4 regions of the Pseudomonas trivialis genome follow, and region 3 is predicted to be linked to each of the others. Evidence: predicted binding sites of a transcription regulator. Region 3 holds the regulator's gene; each other region holds the start of a gene.
What was found. Region 3 encodes FliA, which starts transcription of late flagellar genes. Its sites were predicted from a motif close to CTAAAGTTTNNNNNNNNNNNGCCGNTAA; they were not measured.
Positions count from the first base shown of each region.

Region 1: VRB54_RS11390 (methyl-accepting chemotaxis protein) is a predicted target of FliA. The motif match lies at 4,995-5,022, and genes of this name have one in related genera.
Region 2: VRB54_RS21215 (methyl-accepting chemotaxis protein) is a predicted target of FliA. The motif match lies at 4,810-4,837, and genes of this name have one in related genera.
Region 4: flgM (flagellar biosynthesis anti-sigma factor FlgM) is a predicted target of FliA. The motif match lies at 4,276-4,303, and genes of this name have one in related genera.

Region 1 is NZ_CP142151.1:2,595,280-2,602,402, reverse strand. Features, by position in the region: gene VRB54_RS11415 (acyl-CoA dehydrogenase family protein) at 1-308, shown strand, start outside; gene VRB54_RS11410 (PIG-L family deacetylase) at 305-1,063, shown strand; gene VRB54_RS11405 (SAM-dependent methyltransferase) at 1,060-1,662, shown strand; gene VRB54_RS11400 (PIG-L family deacetylase) at 1,848-2,609, shown strand; gene VRB54_RS11395 (TonB-dependent siderophore receptor) at 2,797-4,956, shown strand; gene VRB54_RS11390 (methyl-accepting chemotaxis protein) at 5,126-6,682, shown strand; gene VRB54_RS11385 (sensor histidine kinase) at 6,765-7,123, shown strand, end outside.
Region 2 is NZ_CP142151.1:4,808,853-4,815,975, reverse strand. Features, by position in the region: gene uvrA (excinuclease ABC subunit UvrA) at 1-2,497, opposite strand, end outside; gene VRB54_RS21225 (MFS transporter) at 2,676-4,070, shown strand; gene VRB54_RS21220 (single-stranded DNA-binding protein) at 4,080-4,595, shown strand; gene VRB54_RS21215 (methyl-accepting chemotaxis protein) at 4,975-6,999, shown strand; gene tam (trans-aconitate 2-methyltransferase) at 7,092-7,123, shown strand, end outside.
Region 3 is NZ_CP142151.1:3,774,113-3,781,235, reverse strand. Features, by position in the region: gene flhA (flagellar biosynthesis protein FlhA) at 1-312, shown strand, start outside; gene flhF (flagellar biosynthesis protein FlhF) at 324-1,640, shown strand; gene fleN (flagellar synthesis regulator FleN) at 1,746-2,579, shown strand; gene fliA (RNA polymerase sigma factor FliA) at 2,576-3,316, shown strand; gene VRB54_RS16455 (chemotaxis response regulator CheY) at 3,484-3,858, shown strand; gene VRB54_RS16450 (protein phosphatase CheZ) at 3,877-4,665, shown strand; gene VRB54_RS16445 (chemotaxis protein CheA) at 4,677-6,917, shown strand; gene VRB54_RS16440 (chemotaxis response regulator protein-glutamate methylesterase) at 6,967-7,123, shown strand, end outside.
Region 4 is NZ_CP142151.1:4,106,854-4,113,976, forward strand. Features, by position in the region: gene flgB (flagellar basal body rod protein FlgB) at 1-363, opposite strand, end outside; gene VRB54_RS17925 (hypothetical protein) at 690-1,472, shown strand; gene cheR (protein-glutamate O-methyltransferase CheR) at 1,556-2,383, opposite strand; gene VRB54_RS17935 (chemotaxis protein CheV) at 2,426-3,358, opposite strand; gene flgA (flagellar basal body P-ring formation chaperone FlgA) at 3,440-4,198, shown strand; gene flgM (flagellar biosynthesis anti-sigma factor FlgM) at 4,340-4,666, shown strand; gene VRB54_RS17950 (flagellar protein FlgN) at 4,715-5,185, shown strand; gene VRB54_RS17955 (flagellar brake protein) at 5,282-6,031, shown strand; gene VRB54_RS17960 (MFS transporter) at 6,089-7,123, opposite strand, start outside.

The DNA of each region.
Region 1 (7,123 bases), 1.2 Mb from region 3:
CAGTCGACAGTGCGCTGAACAGCGCGGCCTGTGTGCTGCGCGCCAGTGCATGGCAAATCGACCAGGCGCCTTTGGCCGACGCGCGCCTGTTGGCGCAGCAAACCCGCGCCAGCATCGAGGACATGACCCAACAGGTGATCCACCATGTCGGACGTGCCGTCGGCGCCGGGCCGTATTGCAAGGACCCGCATTTCGCCCAGTTGATAGCGGACCTGCCGGTGTACGTGCGCCAAAGCCATGCTGAACGTGACCTCGCCTCATTGGGGGAACTGGTGGCGGGCGAGCCGTCCGGGAGTTGGCAGTTATGAAACCCAACCCGATCGTCGGCCAGGGTACGCCGTTGCACCAGTGGCAGAACTCACCCCACATGGCCGGATTGCCGCAGATAAGCGTCGAACAACTGGTGCCCGAGGGCCATCGCGCCGTGATCATCGCGCCGCACCCGGACGATGAAGTGCTCGGTACGGGCGGCTTGCTGCAAGGTCTGGCGGCGCTGGGCCGGCAGATTCAGCTGATTTCGGTAACGGACGGCAGCGCCAGTCATCCGGGGTCGCAGCGCTGGCCGGTGGAACGCTTGAGCGTGGTGCGCCCGCAGGAGTCCGCCCAGGCGCTGCATCGTCTGGGTGTGCCCTTGCACAGTCTTAAATGGCTGCGCGCAGGTTTCGCCGACAGCAAGGTCGCTGCCGGCGAAGCGCAGTTGATGGCGTTCATCCAGCGCCACCTCAAGCCTGATGATGTGGTGTTCGCCACCTGGCGCGAAGACGGGCATTGCGACCATGAAGCGGTCGGTCGCGCCAGCGCCCAGGCTGCCCAAGCCGTAGGCGCAACGCTGTATGAACTGCCGGTGTGGACCTGGCACTGGGCGACCCCGGAGGACAGCCAGGTACCGTGGCACCGCGCGCGCAAGATCCCGTTGAGCCCCGAAGCGGTGGCCCGCAAGCGCCATGCGATCCATGCGTTTGCCAGCCAACTGGAGGGTGACCCGCAGATCGGTCTGCCGCCAGTCCTTGCGCCCTATGTAGTCGAACGGTTGCTGCAACCGTTTGAAGTGGTGTTTGTATGAGTGTCGCAACGCCCTACTTCGACCAATTATTCGACGGCAACGACGACCCCTGGGCCTTCCGCCAACGCTGGTACGAGCAACGTAAACGCGCGCTGACCCTGGCCGTATTGCCGCGCCCGCACTACGCCTCGATCTTCGAACCCGGCTGCGCCAACGGCGAGCTGAGCGCCGCACTGGCGCCGCGCTGTGACCGGTTGTTGTGCTGCGACACGGCCTCGGCGGCGGTGGCCCTGGCAAAAAAGCGCCTGCAGGACTTCCCCCATGTGCAGGTGCAGCAAAGCCGGCTGCCGCAGGCATGGCCCGAAGCCCAGTTCGATCTGATTGTGTTGAGCGAATGGTGCTACTACCTGGATGCCGATGACCTTTCCCGCCTGATCGACTGCGCCCTCGGGTCACTCACTGCCAACGGGCAATTGCTGGCCTGCCACTGGCGCCCGGCCATCGACGGCTGCCCGCAGACCGCCGAACAGGTGCATGCCCTGCTCGACCAACGCCTGGCGATGCCGCGCGTGCTGATGCACCACGAAGCGGATTTCATCCTCGACCTGTGGAGCCGCGACGGCACTTCGGTGGCCACTCACGAAGGCCTGCGCGAATAGCGGCGCCTCGAAAATCGTCGTTGTGCCATGTGACAACGGCGGATCCTTGTCTATGCTGACAACGCCTGACTGGTATTCCAGGGTTGGACTACCAGGCATTCGTCGCAACGGAGTCTGCGGCGGTTACCCAAGTGTCGCGCCGTACGCGGTGGCGACCGAGCTCAATCGACAAGGATGTGTCACCCATGAATCCCGCTTCCCTGCGTGACGGCCGCCGCGGTCCTGCGCAAGTCTGGAACAGTGCGCCGCAATTGGCGCAGATCCCCACCATTCACCCCAGCTCCTTGGTACCGCCAGGTGCGCGCGTGGTAGTGGTTGCGCCGCACCCGGGCGATGAAGTGCTGGCCTGTGGTGGTCTATTGCAGCGCCTGAGCGTACTGGAACATCCGCTGCAGTTGATCTCGATCACCGACGGCAGTGCCAGCCATCCGGGTTCGCGGGTATGGCCGGCCAGCCGGTTGAGCGTGGTGCGGCCCCAGGAAAGCGTGGAAGCGTTACGCCGTCTGGGCATGCCGCTGCACAGCCTTAAATGGATTCGCGGCGGTTTTCGTGACGGCGGCCTGTCCGGTGATGAACACGCAGTGAGCCAATTTATCGCGCGTTACCTGCAACCCGGCGACGTGGCCTTCACCACCTGGCGCCACGACGGCACGCCCGATCACGAGGCCGTTGGACGTGCCTGCGCAACGGCCTGCAACCTGGTGGGCGCCCATCTGTACGAATTGCCAGTGTGGGCGTGGCACAGTCCCGTGCGAGAAGGCTCGACGATTCCCTGGCTGCGCGCGCGCAAGGTGCGCCTGGATAGCTGGAACGTTGCACGCAAGCTGCACGCCGCCCACGCCTTCGCCAGCCAACTGGCCGGCGATCCCGCCATTGGCCTGCCGCCGATGCTCGCCCATGACCTGCTCGAGCGCATGCGCGAACCGTTCGAGATTGTGTTCGTCTAGCGCCCTGATTTAAGGCGAGGTGTGTGCCTCGCCCCAGACGGTTTACACATCACCATCATGTGAAAAATTCGTTAACCAATTCTCTGCAAAGGCTTTTTTGCTCGGACACCTTCTGTCACACTGATGCGAATAATTATCAACAGTTTTATTATTCGCCAGGGAAGGCGCATCGGGGAGAGTTTGTTCCATGTCTGTGCAACAACAAGGCAACACCATTTTTGCACCCAGTTTGATGGCGTTGGCCATTTGTCTTGCCAGCTCACACGCGGCCTTTGCCGCCGATGTCGAGCCCTCCTCCGGCCCTATCGAACTGGGCGCCACGCAAGTCTCCGGCGAGGGGCAACTGGGCGAAACCACCGAGGGCACGCAGTCCTACACCACCGGCGCGATGAAAACCGCGACCAAGTTGCCACTGACCCTGCGTGAAACCCCGCAGGCCGTTACCGTTGTCACTCGTCAGCGCATGGACGACCAGGCGATGACCAGCATCAACGATGTGGTCGCCGCCACCCCGGGGTTGTTCCTCAACTTCTCCAACGGCCCTGGCCGGCAGTCGTACACCGCACGCGGTTTCGACATCGATAACCTGATGTACGACGGCATTCCAAGTGGCTACAACGGCGTCAACGTGGGTGCCCAGCCGAACCTGGCGATGTTCGACCGCGTCGAGGTGGTGCGTGGCGCTACGGGCCTGGTCACCGGCGCGGGTAACCCGTCGGCCGCCATCAACCTGATCCGCAAGCGGCCGCTGGATGAGCAGAAAGTCACCCTCACCGGCGCGGCCGGCACCTGGGACAACTACCGTGGCGAGCTGGATGCCTCAAGCCCCCTCAATGACAGCGGCACCTGGCGTGGCCGGGTGGTCACCTCCTACCGCGATGCCAACAGCTTCATCGACAATGTCGGGGATTACCACGGGCTGTTCTATGCGGTCACCGAAGCCGACCTCAGTGAAAACACCAGCCTGACCCTGGGTTTCTCGAACCAGAAAGACAAGACCAACTACTTCTGGGGCTCGTCGATGGTAGGCCAGGATGGTCACCACTTGAACCTGTCGCGCTCCTACAACCCCGGTACACGTTGGGAGAACAAGGACCAGGAAATCAACACGGTCTTTGCCGAATTGCGCCAGCAACTGGCCAACGACTGGAAACTGCAGGTCAACGCCAACTACGCCGAGCAGAACGCCCTGTTTTCAGGCTCCTACCAGTCGCGCTGGGTCAACAACACCCTGGCCCGCACCGTGTACCAGTCAGCGGCGGATGAAAACCAGGCGGGCCTCGACGCCTTTGTCAGCGGCCCCTTCCAGGCGCTCGGGCGCACCCATGAGCTGGTGGTGGGCGCCAGCCGTCGCGTCTACGACCTGACCACTCACAGCTACTCGCCGTACGACATGAACTGGCCGCTCACAGCGGGCAAGCCGGACTTCGCCCACACCGCCAACGGTCGTGAAGTCACCACTCAGGACGGGGTCTACGTGACCACCCGACTGAGCCTGGTCGACCCATTGAAGCTGATCCTCGGCGCCCGCCTGGACTGGTACGACTACGACAACCACGATGGCGACGGCGACTACAAGGTCACCCGCAACGTCACCCGCTACGCCGGCCTGATCTACGACCTGGACGATCATCATTCGGTGTACGCCAGCTACAGCGACATCTTCACCCCGCAGACGGCCAAGGACACCTCCGGCACCCCGGTCAGGCCCATCGTCGGCAAGAACTACGAGGTGGGCATCAAGGGCGAATACCTGGGTGGCGCGCTGAATGCCAGCGTGGCGCTGTTCCGCGTCGACCAGCAGAACCGAGCCGTCGACGTGGTGGTGCCGAACTGCCCGCAGGCCTCCTGCGCGGAAGCCTCGGGCGAGATTCGCAGCCAGGGTATCGACTTCGAACTGCAAGGCGCGCTCACCGAGCACTGGCAGGTGGGCGGTGGCTACACCTACGCGCGCACCCACGTGATCAAGGACCAGTCCAATCCGCAGAGCGTGAACAAGCAGTTCGACACCGACACCCCGGAACACCTGTTCAAACTCACCACGCGCTACAACTTCCAGGGCCCGCTGGAAAAACTCCGCGTGGGCGGCAACATTTCCTGGCAGAGCCGCATGTACAACGACCTGACCGTGGCGGATGGCAGCCGCTACCGGCTCAAACAGGGCGCTTATGCCGTCACCGACCTGATGGCTGGCTACCAGGTCAATCAGCATCTGGACCTGCAGCTCAACGCCAACAACATCTTCGACCGCAAGTACTACGAGACCATCGCCAACTCCGTGGACTATGGCGGTGATTCCTATGGTGCTCCGCGCAACATGATGCTGACCGCCAAGTACAGCTTCTGACCCTCCTGCGGCTGCCCGCCCGGGCAGCCGTTCCTGGCTTAAAGTCCCGTGCGGGCTTGCCGATAACAGCCTGAAGCGCAAAAAAACAACGATCCGCTTCACTCAGCACGCGGCCGTCGTGGCACGCCCCATGCTTTGTTCCTGGCCAAACCACAAGGAGTAAACGTGAATGCCCGTCCCCAGCCCCTTTTTGGAGCACTACCGCAAGGCCGACCGCATCATGCTGGCGCTTATCTGGCTGATGTTCCTGTTTTCCCTGGGCCTGGCGTTCTGGCATGACACCCTGATACAGGCGCTGTTGGTCGGCGGCGGCACTGCTTTGGTGCTCACCGCGCTGTACCGCGCCATCGGTGGCAGCCGGTTGATGCGCTGCGCCCTGGGCGCCGGCCTGATGGTGATGGCCGCGCTGCATATCAACCAGGCTCAGGGCGTGATCGAATCCCACTTCGGGATCTTCGCGCTGCTGGCAGTGCTGACCTTTTACCGTGACTGGCTGCCGATTCTGGTGGCCGCGGCGACCATCGCCGTGCATCACGTGGTGTTCCACGCCTTGCAGCATCAGGGCTTCCCGGTGTTCGTGATGGAGCATCACGGCGGCTGGACGATGGTCTTCGTGCACGCGTTCTACGTGGTCATGGAAACGATCGCACTGCTCTATCTCGCGGTGCACAGCCAGGCCGAAGCAGTCGAAAGCCAGGAAATGCTCGACAAGATGCTCGCAGTGACCTCGCAGTTCACCGCCGAAAGCGCGCACAGCGAAGGCAAGGTGCATGTGTCCCTGGCCAAACGGTTCGACCACTTCCTGCAACAGCTCACCCTCCTGATCGACGGCGTCGCCCGCGACTCCCATGGCCTGGGGCAACTCGGCCAGGAACTGGCCAGCGCCAGCGGCACCCTGGAAAAAGGCGCTCGGCATCAACTGGCCGAGATCACTGAGATGACCGGTTCGATGCAGCGCATGGAAGACGCCATGGGCCACATCACGGTGCAGGTCGAACAGGCCGTGGAGCACGCAGGTCAGGCCAGCCGCCAGATCGTGCGCGGTCAGGAGAGCGTCAGCCGCGCCCGCCAGGAGATCAACCAACTGGCCTCCCACATCAACGGCACCGAATCCACCGTCCAGTCCCTGGCCGCCCAGGCCGAACAGATCGGCTCGGTGCTGGAGGTGATCAGCAGCATTGCCAATCAGACCAACCTGCTCGCCCTCAACGCCGCCATCGAAGCCGCCCGCGCCGGCGAGCAAGGCCGCGGCTTTGCGGTGGTGGCCGATGAAGTGCGCAGCCTGGCCCAGCGCACCGCCCTCTCCACCCAGGAAATCAAGACCATCATCGAAGGCCTGCAACACGGCAGCCGGCAGGCCGTCGCCGCCATGCACGACAGCCGCGAAGGCGTGGAACGCTGCGTGGAAGACAGCCGGCTGGCCGTCGAGATGCTGCAGGCGGTGGGCCATGACATCGCGCAGATCGACGCGCTCAACGGGCGCATCGTCAGCACCACCCGCGACCAGTCTTCGGCGAACCTTGAGATCGTCGGACGCCTGCAGTCAGTGCAGAGCATCGCGCAAAGCACCGCCGACGACGTGGAAACCCTGGCGCGCAGCAGCGAGCGCCTGCCGCCGATTGCCGTGCGCCTGGATGCGTTGGGGCGCAGGTTTCACCCTGACAATCAACCTGCGGGAGGGGCTTGCTCCCGATTACGGTGGGCCAGCCAGTACATCTTTGGCTGATACACCGCAATCGGGAGCAAGCCCCCTCTCCACATGGGTTACTCTGCGCGCCTCTGCACCGCCTCCCACCAGGATTCACGACATGCGCCTGCCCGATTTCATCCTCGAACACCTCGAGCCGATTCTGCAGGCCTGGGAAGATTTCGCCAGAACCATCAAAACGCCGGGCGCCGAGCTCGACAGCCTGGCGCTGCGCGATCACGCCGAGCAGATGCTGCGGGCCATCGTGTCGGACCTGCGCACCCGCCAGACCCGCCGCGAGCAAACGGCCAAGGCCCAGGGCCATGGCCCGGTGGATGAGCAGGAAACCGCCGCCGAAACCCACGCCATCACTCGGCTGATGGCAGATTTCACCATTGACCAGATGGTCTCGGAATACCGCGCCCTCAGAACCAGTGTGGTCAGCCAGTGGATGCGCCAGGTCCAGGACGGCACGCCGAT
Region 2 (7,123 bases), 1.0 Mb from region 3:
CACCACCAGACAGCGTGGTCGCCGACTGGCCCAGCTTGATATACGACAAACCCACATCCATCAGCGTCTGCAGCTTGCGCGCCAGCGCCGGAACCGCGTCGAAGAACTCCCGCGCTTCCTCGATCGTCATTTCCAGGGTTTCGTGGATGTTCTTGCCCTTGTACTTCACCTCAAGGGTTTCGCGGTTATAGCGCTTGCTCTTGCACACGTCGCACGGCACGTAGATGTCCGGCAGAAAGTGCATCTCCACTTTGATCAGACCATCGCCCTGGCAAGCCTCGCAGCGACCGCCCTTGACGTTGAACGAGAAACGCCCAGGCCCGTAGCCCCGCGAGCGGGACTCCGGCACGCCAGCGAACAATTCGCGAATCGGCGTGAACAACCCTGTATAGGTGGCTGGATTGGAGCGCGGCGTACGGCCAATCGGGCTCTGGTCGATATCGACCACCTTGTCCAGATGCTCCAGGCCCTTGATGCTGTCATGCGCCGCGGCTTCCAGCGTGGTCGCGCCATTCAGGGCGGTCGCGCTTAAAGGAAACAGCGTGTTGTTGATCAGCGTGGACTTGCCCGAGCCGGACACGCCGGTAACGCAGGTCAGCAGGCCCAGCGGAATTTCCAGGTCGACATTGCGCAGGTTGTTGCCACGCGCGCCCTTGAGGTGCAGCGCCATCTTCTTGTTACGCGGTGTACGCTTGGCCGGCACCTGGATCTTCACGCGGCCAGACAGGTACTTGCCGGTCAGCGAATCCGGGTGAGCCATGACTTCGGCAGGTGTACCTTCGGCGACGATATGCCCGCCATGCACGCCGGCCCCCGGGCCGATATCGACCACATAGTCCGCCAGACGAATCGCGTCTTCATCGTGCTCGACCACGATCACCGTATTGCCGATATCGCGCAGGTGTTTCAACGTTCCCAGCAGACGGTCGTTGTCACGCTGGTGCAAGCCAATGGATGGCTCATCAAGAATGTACAACACGCCGACCAGGCCCGCGCCAATCTGACTGGCCAGGCGAATCCGCTGTGCCTCACCGCCCGACAGCGTATCGGCGCTGCGATCCAGCGACAGGTAATCGAGCCCCACGTTGACCAGAAACTGCAGGCGCTCGCGGATTTCCTTGAGGATCTTGTCGGCAATTTCCCCACGGCGGCCGGTCAGCTTGAGTCCGCCAAAGTATTCGCAGGCATCACCGATCGGCAGGCCGGTCACGGCCGGCAAGGTCTTTTCACCCACCCATACGTGCCGCGCTTCGCGACGCAGGCGAGTGCCACGGCAATCCGGGCACGGCTGGGTGCTGAGGAACTTCGCCAGCTCTTCACGCACGCTCGCCGACTCGGTTTCACGGTAGCGACGTTCCAGGTTCGGTACGATGCCCTCGAACGGGTGCGAGCGCTTGACGATATCGCCTCGGTCGTTGAGGTATTTGAAGTCGACGTTCTGCGAGCCGCTGCCGCTGAGGATGACCTTCTGCTGGTCCGCCGGCAGTTGGTTGAAGGGCACTTCCAGGCTGAACTTGTAGTGAGACGCCAACGAGCCAAGCATCTGGAAGTAATAGACATTGCGCCGGTCCCAGCCGCGTATCGCCCCCTCCGCGAGTGTCAGTTCCCCATTGACCAGCCGCTTGATGTCGAAGAATTGTTTAACCCCCAGGCCGTCACAGGTCGGGCAGGCGCCGGCCGGGTTGTTGAAGGAAAACAACTTGGGTTCCAGCTCGCTGATGGCATGCCCGCAGACCGGGCAGGCGAAGCGTGCGGAGAAGATGATCTCTTCGCCCGGCTCGTCGTCCATCGGCGCCACCAGGGCGATACCGTCCGCCAGCTTCAGTGCGGTCTCGAACGACTCTGCCAGGCGCTGCTGCAGGTCGGCGCGCACCTTGAAGCGGTCGACCACCACATCGATGGAGTGCTTCTTCTGCTTGTCGAGCTTCGGCGCTTCGTCCAGCTCATAGAGCTTGCCGTTGATCCGCGCGCGCACGAAACCCTGGGCACGCAGCTCTTCGAAAACAGAAAGGTGCTCACCCTTGCGCTCGCGAATCACCGGTGCCAGCAACATCAGCTTGGCGCCTTCCGGCAGGGCCAGCACCAGGTCGACCATCTGGCTGACGGTCTGGGCTTCCAGCGGAATGTCGTGATCCGGGCAGCGGGGAATACCCACACGCGCGTACAGCAGACGCAGGTAGTCGTAGATTTCGGTGATGGTGCCCACGGTGGAACGCGGGTTGTGTGAGGTCGATTTCTGTTCGATGGAAATGGCCGGCGACAAGCCTTCAATGGTGTCGACGTCGGGTTTTTCCATCATCGACAGGAACTGGCGGGCATAGGCCGACAGCGATTCCACGTAGCGACGCTGGCCTTCGGCATACAGCGTGTCGAACGCCAGGGACGATTTGCCCGAGCCGGACAGGCCGGTGATGACGATCAGTTTGTCCCGGGGCAGGGTCAGGTCAATGTTCTTCAGGTTGTGGGTTCTAGCCCCACGAATCAGGATCTTGTCCAAGATGGCCTCGCACGGCGGGCGTAAATAATGCCGGAGTATACGGCTAAAGACTGGATGAATATACACTGTCAAAAGGCCGCTTGCAGCCTTGCATGAAAGCTGCGCGGCAAAGCGCCGCATATACCCTCTCAATCGATGGGACTGGTAGAATCGCCGCCGGTTCACACGAGGTTTTTCCATGCACGATCCCCACAGCGAACGCATGAGTAGCGGCGAGACCCGAGCGGCAAGCGGTCTGGCCCTGGTGTTCGCCTTCCGTATGCTTGGCATGTTTATGGTGTTGCCGGTGCTGGCGACCTATGGAATGGATCTCGCAGGAGCGACCCCCGCACTCATCGGCCTGGCGATTGGCGCCTACGGTCTGACCCAGGCCATTTTTCAGATTCCGTTCGGGATCATTTCCGACCGTATCGGCCGCCGTCCCGTGATCTACCTCGGCCTGATCGTCTTCGCGCTCGGCAGCGTACTCGCGGCCCAGGCCGATTCGATCTGGGGCGTGATCGCCGGACGCATCCTGCAGGGCGCCGGCGCGATTTCCGCGGCGGTCATGGCGCTGCTCTCGGACCTGACCCGCGAACAACATCGCACCAAGGCCATGGCAATGATCGGGATGACCATCGGGCTGTCGTTCGCCGTGGCCATGGTGGTCGGCCCGCTGCTGACCAGTGCGTTCGGCCTGCACGGGCTGTTCCTGGCCACCGGAGGCATGGCACTGGTTGGCATTGTCATCGTCGCGTTCATGGTGCCGCACTCTACCGGCACCTTGCAGCACCGTGAGTCCGGTGTGGCGCGTAAGGCGCTGCTGCCGACGCTCAAGCATCCGGACCTGCTACGCCTGGATTTAGGTATCTTCGTATTGCACGCCATGCTGATGTGCAGCTTCGTCGCCTTACCCCTGGCGCTGGTGCAAAAAGCCGGCCTGCCCAAGGAGCAGCACTGGTGGGTCTACCTCACTGCGTTGTTGATTTCGTTCTTCGCCATGATCCCGTTCATCATCTATGGCGAGAAGAAACGCAAAATGAAACGAGTTTTGCTCGGCGCCGTCGCGACATTGATGCTCACTGAACTATTCTTCTGGCAGTTCGGCGACAGCCTGCGGGCGCTGGTGAGCGGCACGGTGGTGTTCTTCACTGCGTTCAACCTGCTGGAGGCCTCATTGCCTTCGCTGATCAGTAAGGTTTCACCGGCCGGTGGCAAGGGCACGGCGATGGGGGTGTATTCCACCAGCCAGTTCCTCGGTTCCGCGTTGGGCGGCATCATGGGCGGCTGGATGTTCCAGCATGGCGGTCTGTCGGTTGTGTTCCTCGGATGCGCCGGGCTGGCTGCACTTTGGCTGGCCTTTGCTGTTACCATGCGCGAACCTCCCTACGTCACCAGTCTGCGTTTACCGCTGTCGCCCGAGGCGATGCGCGAAGCCGGTCTGGCAGAGCGCCTGAAGGCCGTGGTTGGAGTAACGGATGCAGTCGTGGTCGCTGAAGAGGCGGCCATTTACATTAAATTGGACACCGAATTATTGGATCGCGCGACGCTCGAGCAACTGGTCAACCCAGTGCCGACAGCGCGCCCAGCCTAGGAGAACGTTATGGCCCGTGGGGTTAACAAAGTCATATTGGTCGGTACATGCGGCCAGGATCCCGAAGTTCGCTACCTGCCTAACGGTAACGCCGTGACCAACCTGAGTCTGGCGACCAGCGAACAGTGGACCGACAAGCAGACCGGCCAGAAGGTCGAGAAAACCGAATGGCACCGTGTGTCGATGTTCGGCAAGGTCGCCGAGATCGCCGGTGAATACCTGCGCAAAGGTTCGCAGGTCTACATCGAAGGCAAACTGCAGACCCGCGAGTGGGAAAAGGACGGTATCAAGCGTTACACCACTGAAATCGTGGTCGACATGCAAGGCACCATGCAACTGCTGGGCGGCCGTCCACAGGGCGACCAACAGGGCCAGGGCGGCATGTCCAACTCGGCACCGCGTCCACAGCAGTCGCGTCCGCAGCCAAGCCAGCAGCCACAGCGTGAGTCGCGTCCAGCGCCACAACAGGCCGCGCCACAGCCGGCTCCGGATTTCGACAGCTTTGATGACGATATTCCGTTCTGATCGACGCCAGCGCTGGCATCCAGCGCTCAAGCTGATCCCAACGCCCCTGCGGATTGCAAAATCCCAGGGGCGTTTTCGTATGCGCTCAAATAGTCCAGCAACGCTCGCCTCATTCTCCTGCGCAAAATCCTCACACAGCAGTGATGGCAACGCGACATCACTTTGTTCGGGGCGTTCCGATCTTGTACAAAAATAAATAAATGTACAACTTTACTTAAAGTTCTCAATCTCAATGCCGACACCGAGCATGAAACGATTAGTTACATGCAAAACGTGATTAGCCAAATGTGCCAGACAGAGCCAGGCATTTGAGAGAAAACGGACAGTTCTCACCTATAAACCCTCCACAAACTGTCCCATTCCGGGCTGTGAGAACTGTATGAATATCCTTGCTCCTGCCGTACACCTGGCCAGCCGTTTACGTTTCCCCACCAAATTCGGCGTGCTGGCAATCATCGTGCTGATCCCTCTGGTACTGCTTGGCTCCCGTATCGTCCACCAGATCAACGACAGTCTCGACGTCATCCGCTCCGAACAATCGGGCCAACGCTATCTGTTGGACGTGACCCCTGTGCTGCGCTTGTCGATGTTGCAACGTGCACTCACCAACCGCCTGCTCAGCGGTGACAAGAGTGCCCAGCCCGATCTCTCCGCCAACCAGGCAAAGCTGGAAGACGCTTTTTCTAAACTGGCCACCACCGACCGACAGTTCAACGCCCAGCTCGAAACCGGTGACCGCGTGCAGCGCCTGCACGCCGGGGCGCAGCGCTTGATTGAATTGGCCAAGGGCGATGCCAGCCAGAGCGCTACCTTCGACGAGTGGAACGATCAACTCACCGAAACCCTGAACTTCGTTTATTACGTATCGGCCACCTCGGGCATGGTGCTTGATGAAGACTTTGCCTCACTGTTCATGATCGACCAGAGCACCTTGCGGCTGCCACGCCAGATCAATATCGTCGGCCAATTGCGCGGTCTGGCCAGCGGGCTGCATGACGGGCAAGTATTGAGTCCGGGCACGCGTGGCGTGATCAGGGCGATGCTCAAGAACGAGGTGATGATTCACAAGGAGCTCCAGCAGAGCCTGGACCTTCTGCGTCGTCGCGAGCCGGCCCTGGCCGATCGCATTCAGGCACCAATCACCAGTGCCTTTGCGAGCCTGGATGGTTTTCGCGCCGATCTTGACCTGCTGATTGGCTCCCCAACCGACACCATCAGCGGCGTGCAGAATCTGCCGGTCAAGGGCAACGCGGTAGTCGCCGAGTTGTACAAGGCGCAGGACACCCTGCAAGACGCACTGCTGAAGACACTGGAACGCCGAGTCCAGGAAAAAAGCGCGGAGCGCCTGCTCATCCTCGGCATGCTGGCCGGGCTTGGCCTGTTGCTGGTGTATGCCTTCAGCGGCATCTACAGCGCCATGCGTCGCACCCTCAACGATGTGTTGAGTGCCACGCAGTTGATTGCCCAGGGCGACCTGAGCACGCGCATTCCGGTGCGCGGCAACGATGAAATGGCCGATGTGGGCAACGCCCTCAATGCGATGGTGCAGGCCTTCAGCGCGTCGCTGACTCAGGTTGAGCGCAGTTCGCAATCGGTGTCCGAGGCGGCCGCGCGCATGGGTGTGTCCATCGACGTGGCCAAACGCTCGATGAATGTGCAGCAAAGTGAAACCGAGCAAGTCGCCACGGCCATCAACGAGATGACCGCCAGCGTTGCCGATGTGGCGCAGAACACCGAGGGCGCCGCCCATGCCGCCGGGCATGCCAGTCAGTCTTCGATCGCAGGCCTTGCGAAGATGCAGGAAACCCGCGTCACCATCGAAGCCCTGGCCGAAGAAGTGGAACGCAGCGCGCAGAAAGTCTCCGCGCTGGCCCAGCACAGCCAGCAGATCGGCGGCGTCATTGAAGTGATCCGTAACATCGCCGATCAAACCAACCTGCTGGCGTTGAACGCCGCCATCGAGGCTGCCCGTGCCGGTGAGCAGGGCCGTGGCTTTGCGGTGGTAGCGGACGAGGTCCGAACCCTGGCCTCGCGCACGCAAAACTCAACCGAAGAAATCCGCACCATCATCCAGGAGCTGCAACTGGCGACGTCCGCCGCCGTGGAGCAAATGAAGTCAGGCAAGTTGCGCGCGCAGGCCTGTCTGGAGTCCGCTCAACAAGCCTCGACCAGCCTGGATGCAATCAATGATGGTGTTGATCAGATCGTCGGCATGAACACGCAGATCGCCAGCGCGGCGGTCCAGCAACACGCCGTGTCCGAAGACATCAACCGCAACGTGACCGAAATTCGCAACGGCAGCATCACGTTGATGGAAGGTATCGAAGACAACGCTGCGACGGCGCAGGAGCTATCGTTGCTGGCGGGGGAGCTGCGTACGGTGGTCTCGCGTTTCAAACTGTAGGGAAACAAAAGGACGCATTTATTGGCAGCCGCCGTGTGAATGAGTTCTGGCAGACTGGTGCGGTTTTTACACCATGCAGAAGGAAAACCGCGATGACCTGGTCTGCCAAGCAATACAGCCTGTT
Region 3 (7,123 bases):
CCTGTTATCACCTTGGAGCCAAGGTTGGAACAGATTTTGCTCAATAGTATTCAGAAGGCAGGATTAGGCCAGGAAGAGGGCGTTCTGCTGGAGCCAAGCATGGCTGAAAAACTGCAGCGTTCGTTGATCGACGCCGCACAGCGCCAGGAAATGCAGGGCCAGCCGGTGATTCTGCTGGTGGCAGGCCCGGTCCGAGCGATGTTGTCGCGGTTTGGACGCCTGGCAGTACCGAATTTGCACGTATTGGCTTACCAGGAAATTCCTGACAATAAGCAAGTGACTATCGTCGCGACAGTAGGGCCCAACGGCTGAGGTAGTGGGTTATGCAAGTGAAGCGTTTTTTCGCCGCCGATATGCGTCAGGCCATGAAACTGGTGCGTGATGAGCTGGGCGCCGATGCTGCCATTATCGGCAACCGCCGCATCGCCGGCGGTGTGGAGCTGACGGCTGCCCTGGATTACACCCCCCAGGCCCTGGCGCCACGCGTGCCGAACATGGAACTCGAAGACGAGCTGCGCAAGACCGCCTCGCGCATTGTGTCGGCCCAGGCCGAGCTCAGCATGCGCGGCGACAGCGACACCACCACCAATCGCCAGCTGTTCGCCGGCCTGCCGTTGACCGCTGCCGAGCCGCTGGTGGAGCCGACTTTCGTCGAGCCGCCGCGTCCTGCCGCACCGGCCCCGGCTGCCGCCGTCGACCAGCGCGTGTTCGATTCGATGCGCTTTGAACTCAACGGCCTGCGCGAACTGCTCGAAGTACAACTGGGCTCGCTGGCCTGGAACCAGTTGCAAGGCAGCAAGCCGCAACAGGCCAACCTGTGGCGTCGCCTGCAACGCATCGGCCTGTCTGGCCCGCTGTCGCGCGACCTGCTGGCGCTGACCGGCAACATCGAGGAGCCCCGTCAGGCCTGGCGCATGCTGCTGGCGCACTTGGCGCGAATGATCGCCACCCCGGAAATCGAACCCCTCGAAGAGGGCGGTGTGATCGCCATGGTCGGCCCTGCCGGCATGGGCAAGACCACCACCCTGGCCAAGCTGGCCGCCCGTTACGTGCTCAAGTACGGCGCCAACAACATCGCGCTGGTGAGCATGGACAGCTACCGCATTGGCGCCCAGGAACAGCTCAAGACCCTCGGCCGCATTCTCAATGTGCCGGTGACCCACGTCGACCCGGGCCAGTCCCTGGCCAACGCCCTCGACCCGCTGCTGCGCAAGCGCGTGGTGCTGATCGACACCGCCGGCCTGCAAGCCAGCGATCCGGCGTTGCGCATGCAGCTGGAAAGCCTGGCCGGCCGTGGGATCAAATCGAAAAATTACCTGGTGCTTGCAACCACCAGCCAGAAACAGGTTCTTACCGCTGCGTATCACAGTTACAAGCGCTGCGGTCTGGCCGGCTGCATCCTCACCAAGCTCGACGAAACCGCGAGCCTGGGCGAGGTGCTGAGCCTGGCAATCAGCCATGAATTACCGGTCGCCTACCTGACCGACGGCCCGCGGATCCCGGATGATCTGCATCTGCCGCGTCGTCATCAGTTGGTCAGCCGTGCCGTGAGTGTGCAAATGCAAGACGAGCCTAGCGAGGAAGCGATGGCTGATATGTTCGCCGACCTTTACCACAACCCGGCAAAACGGGTCGGTTGAGGCAGGATGAACACCGTGAAATGTACCTACATCGATGGTCTGCAAGCGATTCAAGCGGCCAAGCCATGTAGCCTGCGTCTAAGCAAGACAAGGTAAAGAAATAAAATGGGCAGCATGCATCCCGTACAGGTGATCGCGGTGACCGGCGGCAAAGGTGGCGTCGGGAAAACTAACGTGTCAGTGAATTTGTCCCTGGCCCTGGCAGAGCTTGGCCGTCGCGTCATGCTGCTGGACGCTGACCTGGGCCTGGCGAACGTGGACGTTCTGCTGGGGCTGACCCCCAAACATACCCTCGCCGATGTGATCGAAGGGCGCTGTGAGCTGCGCGATGTGCTGCTGCAGGGGCCCGGCGGGATCCGCATCGTGCCGGCTGCCTCCGGCACCCAGAGCATGGTGCACCTGAGCCCGGCGCAGCATGCCGGCCTGATCCAGGCGTTCAGCGATATCGGCGACAACCTCGACGTATTGGTGATCGACACCGCCGCCGGCATCGGCGAGTCCGTGGTCAGCTTTGTGCGCGCCGCGCAGGAAGTGCTGCTGGTGGTGTGCGACGAGCCCACTTCGATCACCGACGCCTACGCCCTGATCAAACTGCTTAACCGTGACTACGGCATGAACCGCTTCCGCGTGCTGGCCAACATGGCCCAGAGCCCGCAGGAAGGGCGCAACCTGTTCGCCAAACTGACCAAGGTCACGGATCGTTTTCTCGATGTCGCCCTGCAATACGTCGGCGCAGTTCCCTACGACGAATGCGTGCGCAAGGCTGTGCAAAAACAGCGTGCGGTCTACGAAGCATTCCCTCGTTCCAAGTGCGCGCTGGCATTCAAGGCGATTGCCCAGAAGGTCGATACCTGGCCGCTGCCCGCCAACCCGCGCGGGCATCTGGAGTTCTTCGTCGAACGATTGGTGCATCAGACAAGCGCGGGTCCTGTGCTATGACATCCAGCGGCTACAACCTCTATAAAAAATCGGCACGCGACAGCCAGGGCGAACTGATCGAGCGCTATGCGCCGCTGGTCAAGCGCATCGCCTATCACTTGCTGGCACGCCTGCCGGCCAGTGTGCAGGTCGAAGACCTGATCCAGGTCGGCATGATCGGCTTGCTTGAAGTGTCGACCAAGTACGATGCGAGCAAGGGCGCCAGTTTCGAGACGTATGCGGGTATTCGCATACGTGGCGCGATGCTCGATGAAGTGCGTAAAGGGGATTGGGCGCCGCGTTCGGTGCACCGCAATACGCGGATGGTCAGTGACGCAATTCGCTCAATTGAAGCAAAAACCGGTCGCGACGCTAAAGATCATGAAGTTGCGGCCGAACTCCAATTGAGTCTCGATGATTATTACGGGATTTTGAACGATACCTTGGGCAGCCGCCTGTTCAGTTTCGACGACCTGTTGCAGGACGGCGAACACGAAGGGCTGCATGAGGATGGCGCGAGTGCGCATATGGAGCCGTCACGCGACCTGGAAGATGAACGTTTCCAGGGTGCACTGGCGGACGCCATTGCCAACTTGCCGGAGCGTGAGCGCCTGGTCCTGGCGCTGTACTACGACGAAGAGCTGAACCTCAAGGAAATCGGTGAGGTCCTGGGGGTCAGCGAATCGCGTGTCAGCCAGTTGCATAGCCAGTGCGCAGCCCGTTTGCGGGGGCGTTTGGGAGAGTGGCGCGCGCGCTGACAGGCAGTGTGGGGACACTGCAGACGATACCGCGAGGGTCACGACCTTCGCGGGTTCGACCCGTGGTGGACCCGGCAGTCCTTTTTGTGTAACGCCTGTTGATTGAAATGGCGCGTCCAGGTGCTGGGCGCGTTTAAGACTGCTTGGAGGTCGAATTGGACAAGAACATGAAAATCCTCATCGTTGATGACTTCTCAACGATGCGGCGGATCATAAAAAACCTGTTGCGTGACCTTGGGTTCACAAACACGGTCGAGGCGGATGACGGCATTACGGCGATTCCGATCCTCAACAGCGGCAGCATCGACTTTCTGGTAACCGACTGGAACATGCCGGGCATGACCGGCATCGACTTGTTGCGCCACGTGCGTGCTGACGAAAAGCTGCGCAGCCTGCCTGTACTGATGGTGACCGCCGAAGCCAAGCGTGAACAGATTATCGAAGCCGCCCAGGCCGGGGTAAACGGTTACGTAGTCAAGCCATTCACGGCATTGGCGCTAAAAGAGAAGATCGAAAAAATCTTCGAACGCATCCACGGCTAATGCCATCGCGGGGGAGCTATGGAGCAGAAAGAAACAACATTGGGCGATTTTGAGTCGACCCTGAAAAAACATGCTCACCAGTTGGTCGACAGCCTTGAAAAAGGCCATTTCGGCGACGCGGTGCAGTTGATCCATGAGCTTAACCAGACCCGTGACCGCGGCCTGTACCAGGAAGTGGGCAAGCTCACGCGCGAGCTGCACAGTGCGATCGTCAATTTCCAGATTGACCCGCACATGCCCCAGGCCGAAGAAATTTCGCAGATCACCGATGCCACCGAACGCCTGTCCTATGTGGTCAAGCTGACCGAGGCGGCGGCCAACCGCACCATGGACCTGGTGGAAAACGCCACGCCTCTGGTCAATGGCATGGCCACCGAGGCCCATGCGCTCAGCCACGACTGGGGGCGCTTCATGCGTCGCGAAGTGGGTGCTGAGGAGTTTCGTGAACTGGCCCGCCGGGTCGACGGTTTTCTGTCGCGCAGCGAACAGGAAAACCGCACGGTGGCGAGCAACCTCAACGATATTCTGCTGGCCCAGGATTACCAGGACCTCACCGGTCAGGTGATCAAGCGCGTGACCCAACTGGTTACCGAAGTGGAAAGCAACCTGCTCAAACTGGTGCTCATGGCCGGGCAGGTCGATCGTTTTGCCGGCATCGAACATGACCGCGCGGCGATCCTCTCGGAAAAAGATCCACAAAAACATCTCGCCAAGGGTGAAGGTCCTCAGATTCATGCCGATAAACGTGAAGACGTTGTGTCAGGTCAGGATGATGTCGATGACCTGTTATCCAGTTTAGGCTTCTAAGGAGCACCCACATGAGCTTCGGCGCCGATGAAGAAATCCTTCAGGATTTCCTTGTAGAGGCCGGCGAAATTTTAGAGCAACTGTCCGAACAACTGGTCGAGCTGGAAAGCCGACCGGATGATGCGAACCTGCTCAATGCAATTTTTCGCGGTTTTCACACTGTAAAAGGGGGCGCCGGCTTCCTCCAGCTCCATGAGCTGGTGGAGTGCTGCCACATCGCCGAGAACGTGTTCGACATCCTGCGCAAGGGTGAACGGCAGGTCGACTCGGAGTTGATGGACGTGATTCTCGAAGCACTGGATGCGGTCAACGGCATGTTCAGCGAAGTGCGCGAACGTGCCCCGATCACCGCCGCCACCCCGGAACTGCTGGCCGCCCTGGCGCGTCTGGCAGAGCCGGCTGCCGAGGCCCCCGCCGTAGCTGCGCCTGCACCGGTGGCCGAGCCTGAGCCCGAGCCGGATGTTACCGACAGCGAGTTCGAACAGTTGCTCGATTCGCTCAACGCCGTGAAGGCCGAGGCCGAAGCACCGCAAGCGCCACAGCCACCGGCTGCTGCACCTGCCGCGCCGACCAGCGAAGACATCACCGACGCCGAATTCGAATCCCTGCTCGACCAGTTGCATGGCAAGGGTCAGTTCGCTGCCGACGCCGTGGCACCGGTCGCCGCGCCGCCCGCAGTTGCAGCGAGCGCCAGCACCGATATCACCGACGACGAATTCGAAGCCTTGCTCGATCAACTGCACGGCAAGGGCACCTTTGCTGTCGATGCCTTGCCGGAAGTCGCCGCGACGGCGCCTGCCGCTGCCGCGCCAGCCGCCCCTGCTGCCGGCGCAGCACCGGCCGGTGACGGGTTGATCAGCGATCACGAATTCGAAGCCTTGCTCGACGAACTGCACGGCAAGGGCAAGTTCACCGAAGTGGCCCCGGCCGCAGCGGCGACTGCTGCGCCTGTGGCCGCCAAACCGGCACCTGCACCCGCAGCCGCTCCAGCCGCTCCAGCCGCCAAGCCCGCACCGGCACCTGCCGCAGCACCTGCACGCGCCCCGGCTGCCGCCGTGGCCGAAAAGCCAGTCACCACCGAAGCCGAGACCACCGTACGGGTAGACACCGCGCGCCTGGACGACATCATGAACATGGTGGGCGAACTGGTGCTGGTGCGTAACCGCCTGGTGCGCCTGGGCCTGAGCAGTGGCGATGAAGCCATGCAAAAGGCCGTGTCGAACCTCGACGTGGTCACCGCCGACCTGCAGACCGCGGTGATGAAAACGCGCATGCAGCCGATCAAGAAAGTCTTCGGCCGCTTCCCGCGCCTGGTTCGCGACCTGGCACGCCAGCTCAAGAAAGAAATCAACCTGGAACTGGTGGGCGAAGAAACCGACCTCGACAAGAACCTCGTCGAGGCCCTGGCCGACCCGTTGGTCCACTTGGTGCGCAACGCCGTCGACCACGGCGTCGAAACCCCTGAAGAACGTGAAGCGGCGGGCAAGTCGCGCAACGGCAAGGTGATTCTGGCGGCCGAGCAGGAAGGCGACCATATTCTGCTGTCGATCACCGATGACGGCAAAGGCATGGACCCGGCGATTCTGCGCAATATCGCGGTCAAGCGCGGGGTGATGGACAAGGACGCCGCCGACCGCCTGACCGACACCGAGTGCTACAACCTGATCTTTGCCCCGGGCTTCTCGACCAAGACCGAGATCTCCGACGTGTCGGGCCGTGGCGTCGGCATGGACGTGGTGAAGACCAAGATCAGCCAGCTCAACGGCTCGATCAACATCTACTCGACCAAGGGCCAGGGCTCCAAGATCGTCATCAAGGTGCCGCTGACCCTGGCGATCATGCCGACCCTGATGGTGATGCTGGGCAACCAGGCGTTTGCCTTCCCGCTGGTCAACGTCAACGAGATCTTCCACCTCGACCTGTCGCGCACCAACGTGGTCGACGGCCAGGAAGTGGTGATCGTGCGCGACAAGGCCCTGCCGCTGTTCTACCTCAAGCGTTGGCTGGTGGCATCGGCCAAGCATGAAGAACAACGCGAAGGCCACGTGGTGATCCTGTCCGTGGGCACCCAGCGCATCGGCTTTGTGGTCGATCAGTTGGTTGGCCAGGAAGAGGTGGTGATCAAGCCATTGGGCAAAATGCTGCAGGGGACCCCGGGCATGTCGGGCGCGACCATCACCGGTGACGGTCGGATCGCGTTGATTCTCGATGTCCCGAGCATGCTCAAGCGTTACGCCGCACGGCGTATTTGATTTTGGTGGGGCTCAGGCGGTAACGCCCGCCCCACCTAACGGAGTGTTTATGGTAGTCAAGGTCCTGGTGGTGGACGATTCGGGTTTCTTCCGCCGCCGCGTCTCGGAAATTCTTTCCGCCGATCCAAGCATCCAGGTGGTCGGCACGGCCACCAACGGCAAAGAGGCGATTGACCAGGCAATTGCGTTGAAGCCGGACGTGATCA
Region 4 (7,123 bases), 330 kb from region 3:
GAGCAGGGTGAAGCTGGCCTGGAAGTTCACCGAGTTCTCGGCGTAGTTCGACTGTTCCAGCTGAGCATCGACGGTGTTCTGGTCGATCGACGGCTGCATCGGCGTGCGATAAAGCAGCGACTCGTCACCACTGCTCAGGCCTTGCGCTTCAATATGACGGCTGTTGGTCATGTTCAAGGCGAAGGTGCCGTTCTGGGTCTTGTCCTGCTGTGCGGCGAGCACGGCGGAGAAGTCCAGGTCCCGAGCCTTGTAGTTCGGGGTATCGGCGTTGGCAATGTTGTTGGCCAGGACTTCGGCACGCTTTGCGCGAAAGCCCAGGGCTTGTTCGTGAATACCGAGCGCTTTATCGAAGCTGATGCTCATGGCGGAAACCTTTAGGCTGACCTGCTGTTCGTAACAAGGTCATAGCAAGGCGCATGCCAATGTGCGCAAGGCCCGTAATTCAAGGGTTTGCGGGGACAGGTCCGGCGGCAATGCCAGAAAAGCGGCAACCGGCTTCCGCGTGGCGCCAGTAAAGCGGCAACGGCGCTTGCCGCTTTTACGAAGGGGCGGCAATCAGGCGATAGCGTCAATTGGAAGGCGGAATAAGGCCACCGTTGGTCTTAACTGTCATTTCTGACAGTTGTGGTGTCTATTGCCTGGATGCCTTATTCGGTGCACACACTTGATGTATGCCGCAGAGGTCTGAAATGTTGATTATCCCGCCGCCCCGATTCAACGAACAAAATTCAGCACCAACCCCTCCGGAGCTGAACACACGACTTATCAGCGGTGACTGCGCCGGGCTGACCGCCGATTTCCCGGTGATCAAGGATGACAGGGTCTTTTTGACCCTGAACAGCAGCGTGCGCGGTGGCGAGTTCAACCAGAGCTTTCAGATTGCCACAAACGCTCCCAGGCTCGAGTTTTTGATACCTAAAGGCTTTATTGAAGCCAGCGCAGGCACCATCGTGCAATTGGTGCTGACCATCAGCCGTGCGGGGCGCTACTCTGCTGCGCCGGTGGCGAAAGTCCTTATCAACTCACGTCCCATCGTCGTGCCACTGCCTGCCGCCGCATGGGATTTCAGCGATGACACTTTTCAGGGTTGGGTGCCCCAGGGCCCCTACGTAGGCGGGTTATTGCATGTCATCAATGGCAGCGTGGTCGTTGACCTGCTCGTCAGCCAGGCCAGCAGTGCTCATATCATCACCCGTGCAGTACCGGTGATCGCGGGGCGCACCTATGATTGCAGTTTCGAGGTCATTGGCGGTTCCGCCGCGGCCGATGGCTCGACTCTGTACCTGACGATGAACGGCAGCCGGATCGGCACCGTCGTACAAAACATTACCCAGGCCCAACCGCAAACCGGACACGGGTCATTCACCGCAACACTGACGGGCGATGTGCGGCTGGGCATTTTCAACCAGACGGTGCCCAGCGGGATTCATCGTTTGTCACTGAGTAATATCCGAATGCAGGCCAGGCCGTGAGTACGGTTGGCTGAATAATCTCTTTTTCTGCAGGCATAAAAAACGGGAGGCCTTTGCAGGGCCTCCCGTTTTTTAAGTGAACATTACTTGGCCTGGTAAATAATCCCGGGACTGCATTGCACCATCTGGTAATGATCCGGCAGACCGTTGAGTGCCTCCGAAGCACCGAGGAACAGATAGCCGCCGCGCTTGAGGGTGCCGTGGATGCGCAACAGAATGTCTTTCTTTACCTCGGCCGAGAAGTAGATCAGCACGTTGCGGCAAAACACCATGTCGAACTTGCCCAGGCTGGCATAGCTGTCGAGCAGGTTGAACGAGCGAAACTCCACTCGGCTCTTGATCGGCGCCTTGACCGCCCAGCGTCCCGCGCCCTTGGGGTCGAAGAAACGCTGCAGCCGCTCCGGCGACAGGCCCCGGCCCAGGGCCAGGCTGTCGTACTCGCCGGTCTTGCAGTTGGTGAGCATGGTGCCAGAGAGGTCGGTGGCGACGATCTGCGCACCGGCTTTCAACTGGCCGATATTGGTTCTTTCGAACTCATCGATGGCCATCGATATCGAGTAGGGCTCCTGCCCCGACGAGCAGGCGGCCGACCAGATACGCAGACGCTGACCCGGGCTGGCTTTGATAGCCTCCGGCAGTACTTTGTTCTTGAGCACCTCGAACGGGTAGGTGTCGCGGAACCACAGGGTTTCGTTGGTGGTCATGGCATCGACCACCATTTCCTTGAGCCCGCTGCGCGGCTGACCCTGGATACGCTGCACCAACTCGCCCAGCGACTTGATACCCTGCAGCTCCATCAACTTGTTGAGGCGGCTGGATACCAGATATTGCTTGTTTTCACCGAGCAATATGCCACAGGCCTTTTCCAGGAAGACCCGGAACTGTTCGAAATCCAAATTACCCGTAGACAAAGATACCGCCTCTTAAATCGTGTGACCGCCAGGGGAAATCCCCTAGCCGTGATCTGCTGCCTTGATCCGGTCGACTACCCGGGATGCGAGGTCATCAGGGCGGAATTTGGCGAGGAAGTCATCGGCTCCGACTTTCTTGACCATGGCCTGATTGAAAACACCCGACAACGAAGTATGCAGGATGATGTGCAATTTTTGCATGCGTGGATCGTTGCGTATCTCGGCCGTCAGGGTATAGCCGTCCATTTCCGGCATCTCGATGTCGGAAATCATCATCAGAAACTCTTCTTCCGGCTTCTTGCCCTCGTCCACCAGCTTGCGCAGGTAGTCCAGGGCCTGGCGACCATCATTGAGGGCCACCACTTCCACACCGACGGTTTGCAGGCAGCGGGTCACCTGCTTGCGTGCCACGGAAGAGTCATCCACGGTCAGTACACGCAACGAAATCGCCTTGTGCGCCGTGTCGGCATCCACCACGCCCACCGAGATGGTTTCCGAGGTCGGTGCCACTTCGGCGAGGATCTTCTCCACGTCGATGATTTCCACCAACTGGTTATCGACCCGCGTCACTGCCGTGAGGTAGTGATCGCGACCAGTGCCCTTGGGCGGCGGATGGATCTCTTCCCAGTTCATGTTGACGATGCGCTCCACCGAGCGCACCAGGAAACCCTGGGTCTTGGTGTTGTACTCGGTGATGATCACGAACGGGTTCTGGCGGTCCTGCAACCCGGCGGCACTCGTGGCCAATGCCAGGTCAAGAATCGGAATGGTCGCGCCCCGGATGTTGGCCACGCCACACACCACCGGGCTGGACTTGGGCATGATCGTCAGCTTGGGGCACTGCAGCACTTCTCGCACTTTAAACACGTTGATGCCATACAGCTGCTTGCCGTCCAGACGAAACAGCAGCAACTCGAGGCGATTCTGCCCTACCAGCTGTGTGCGCTGGTTTACTGAATCCATTACACCTGCCATGCCCAGACTCCTACGCTAAAACCTTTGGGGGTGCGACGCGCACTCCACTCTAAACGGCACGAGCTTTGCTATTTATTGGTCATGGACCTTAAAACGACAGTTTCCCGACGCCTTCCAACGTACCGCAGATTGCTTTGCGTCACGCTGGCATTGCTTGCCTTGGGCTCAGGCGCAGCGGCTCGCGCCGACAACGTCACCCTGCCTGATCTCCTTATCGGCGTCACTCAGGGCTTTCTTGAGTTCACTGTAGAAGATTATCTGGCGAGCACACAGACGCCCGGCCGTTATGAGATCGAGGTCAAGCAGCTCGACCCGCGTCTGCGCATGCCGATGTGCGACAAGGAATTGACAGCCAGCCTGGAAAGCCCGGCTCAGCCAATCGGGCGCGTGACGGTAAAAGTACGTTGCGAAGGCGCGTCGCCCTGGACCGTGTTTGTGCCGGCGCAGGTCAAATTGTTCCGCGAAGTGGTGGTAGTGGCGCGGCCGATGAAACGCACCGGCATTATTGGTTTCGAGGATGTGGTGCTGCGTGAACGCGACATCAGTCAGATCAGCCAGGGCTATCTGACCTCGGTCGATCAGGCCATCGGGCAGAAACTTACCCGACCGGTGGTCACCGATCAGGTGATAACCCTGGTGCATCTGGAGCAGGCCGAGGTCATCCGCAAGGGCGATCAGGTGGTGATCTCCGCCAGCAGCGGCGGGCTGAACGTGAGAATGCCGGGGGAAGCGCTGTCCAACGGCGGCATGAGTGAACAGATTCGGGTGAAGAACCTCAACTCCAACCGTGTGATCAAGGCGCGCGTGACGGCGCCCGGGCAAGTGGAGGTGGCTTTATAGAACACTGGTACAGGACGCCGGGTTTTCCTACACTGTGGGCCAGACGCCTGCGCGCGCAGTTTTATTGTCAATCGAGCCTAAAGTTTGTTTGGGTATGGCCGAAAACATGGCAAGCGTCCAAATACCCAGAGGTTTTTTATCATGGTCATCGATTTCAGCCGTTTAAATAACTCCCCGGCGTTGCCAGGTACTACGCGCACCAGCGGCACCAAGGAAAGCGCAGAAGCCAAGGCCCAGCCAGCGCCTGCCGCGAAGACGGAACAGGCCAGCGCCAGCCAGAGCGGGGAATCCGTACACTTGAGCAATGAGGCTCAGCAGTTGCAGAAGGTCACTGACTCGCTGCGCGACCAACCGGTTGTCAACAAGGCCCGCGTGGCTGAATTGAAACAGGCAATCGCCGATGGCAGCTATAAAGTCGACAGCAACCGCGTAGCCAGCAAGCTGCTTAATTTCGAAGCCGAGCGCTAGGCACTGGCCTGCGCCGGGCTTTTGGACGCTTAAACCCCAAGGCCTGCCATGCACCACGACGAAACCTTGCTTGAACTGATCATCGATGATCTGGCGCCGACGCAACAATTGCTCGAGCTGCTCAAAGAAGAATCCCTGGCCCTCTACGGTCGGGACATGCCCTTGCTCGAAGAAATCCTGGCGCGCAAGCAATCGTTGATTGTCTTGCTCGAACAGCATGGCAAGAAGCGCAGCCATATTCTGACTAGTCTCGGCCTGCCGGCCGACCACGACGGCCTCGCCCAATTGGCCAGTCATTCTTCGGTCGGTGATCAACTGCTGGAGCAGAGCAAAGCGCTCAATCAATTGCTCACCCAGTGCCAGGAAGCCAACCTCCTCAACGGCCAGTCGATCCAGCTGCAGCAAGCTACGACCGCCAACCAGTTGCGTATACTTCATGGCGGTGAGCCACCTGCGCTGTACAACGCTCAGGGTTCCACCTCCCGCCTGGTCAAACCCAGTACCCGTAGCCAAGCCTGACGCTGGTTTGCAGCGCGGCCTATCCAAGGCGCGCCACATACTGGCAAAATGCCGGTTCTTGCGAGTAGTCGTATATTGTCTGGAGATGGAAGAACCGTGTTCAACGCCCTTAATGCGGAAGATGCCCCGCAGCCACCCAAGGTGCTCACCACGCCTCTGGAAATCGCCAGCACGTTGCGGATGCTGCAAGAAAGTCATGACCCGCTGATCATCACCTTCCACGAACGCAGCCAGCGCTTCCAGAGCTACCTGGTGGACGTGGACCGCGACGGCAAGATTCTGGTCATGGACGAAATGATCCCGCGCGACGGCGAACGCCACCTTGAAAGCGGCGAACCCTTTCGCATCGAGGGCTTCCACGATGGCGTGCGTATCGCCTGGGAAAGCAAGGGCACCCTCACCATCAGCGAGAAAGACGGCCACCGTATCTATACCGGCAGCATGCCGGACGAGGTGGTTTATCATCAGCGCCGCAACGCCTTCCGCGCCGCGCTGAAGCTGGCTCAACTGGTAAACATCGAGCTGGGTGGCGAAAGGCTCAAATTTCCGGTCAACGGAAAACTGCTGGATATCTCCGCTACCGGCTGCAAACTGCGCTTTGAAGGCGACATCTCCGAGCGTCTGCAACTGGGCCAGGTGTACGACCGGTTTATCGCCGCCCTGCCCTTTGGCAGCATGACCACCTCCGTCGAGCTGCGTCACCTGCATTTCGAAGACCGTATCAATACCACCTTCGCTGGCGTGCGCTTTCATAACATGAGCGGTCTGGTGCAGCGTCAGGTCGAACGGTTTGTGTACCAGTTGCAACGTGAAGCACGTCGGTTCGACAAGGACGACGATTTCTGACAAGCGAATCGCGACAAAAAACGGGCAGATCCTGATGGGATCTGCCCGTTTTTGCTTTCAGGGACGCGCCCTGCTCAAGTCATGAGGGTGTTCGTCCGGGTCCACTGGTTCCGCGGGTTCCTCAGCGCCTGGCTCATCAACCGGTGACGGCGACTCGGGTTCAGGCTCAGGATCTGGAACCGGCGTCTGCATCTGTTCCTGCACCACCGCCTCGTCCACGCGCGGATCCAGAGCAGCCACCAGTGGCGAGCTGGACATGCTGTCGGGCATCGCTACGTGGTGCAGCGGCGCATCGTCCACCTGATGCAGGTTGGTCACCGCCTTCGGCCGTATACGCCATACGAGGACCAGGGCACACAGACTGAAAAACGCATACAGCATGTGGCTGCCAAACATCTTCATGACCACACCGGCCAACAGCGGCCCGATGCTGGCACCGACGCCGTAGGTCACCAGCAGCATGGCCGTCAGCGACACACGACGATCACCCTCGACATGATCATTGGAAAACGCCACGGCCAGCGGATACAGGCAGAACTGCACCAGCGAACAGAAAAAGCCAGCAACGAACAACACTTCCAAAGGCACCTTGGTCATGATCGCCAACGGCAATGCCGCCACCGCCAGGCACAAGGCGAAACAGCGGATCAGCAGTGCGCGGTCATAACGGTCCGACAGCCAGCCCAACGGCCACTGCACCAACAACCCGGCGAAAATGCACGACCCCATGAACAGGCCGACCTGCTCGGTCGTCAGCCCCTGCTGAGAGGCGTAAAGCGGCGCCAAGCCGTAGAACGAACCGACGATCAACCCGGCCCCCAGCACCGTACTCAGCGACTGCGGCACGCGCTTTATAAAAAAGCGCGGCTCCATCGGTGCCGGATGCAGAGGTGCCGGGTGAATGCGGCGCGTCATGGCCACTGGCACCAGACACAGGGCAAAGCACAAAGCCACCAGCATCAGCAGTTCCAGGCCGAGCGCGGGATGCATCACCAGAATCAACTGACCCAGCACCAGACCCAGGTAGGACGCAATCATATAACCGCTGAATACCAAACCACGCTGCTTGGCCTCGGCCTGTTCATTGAGCCA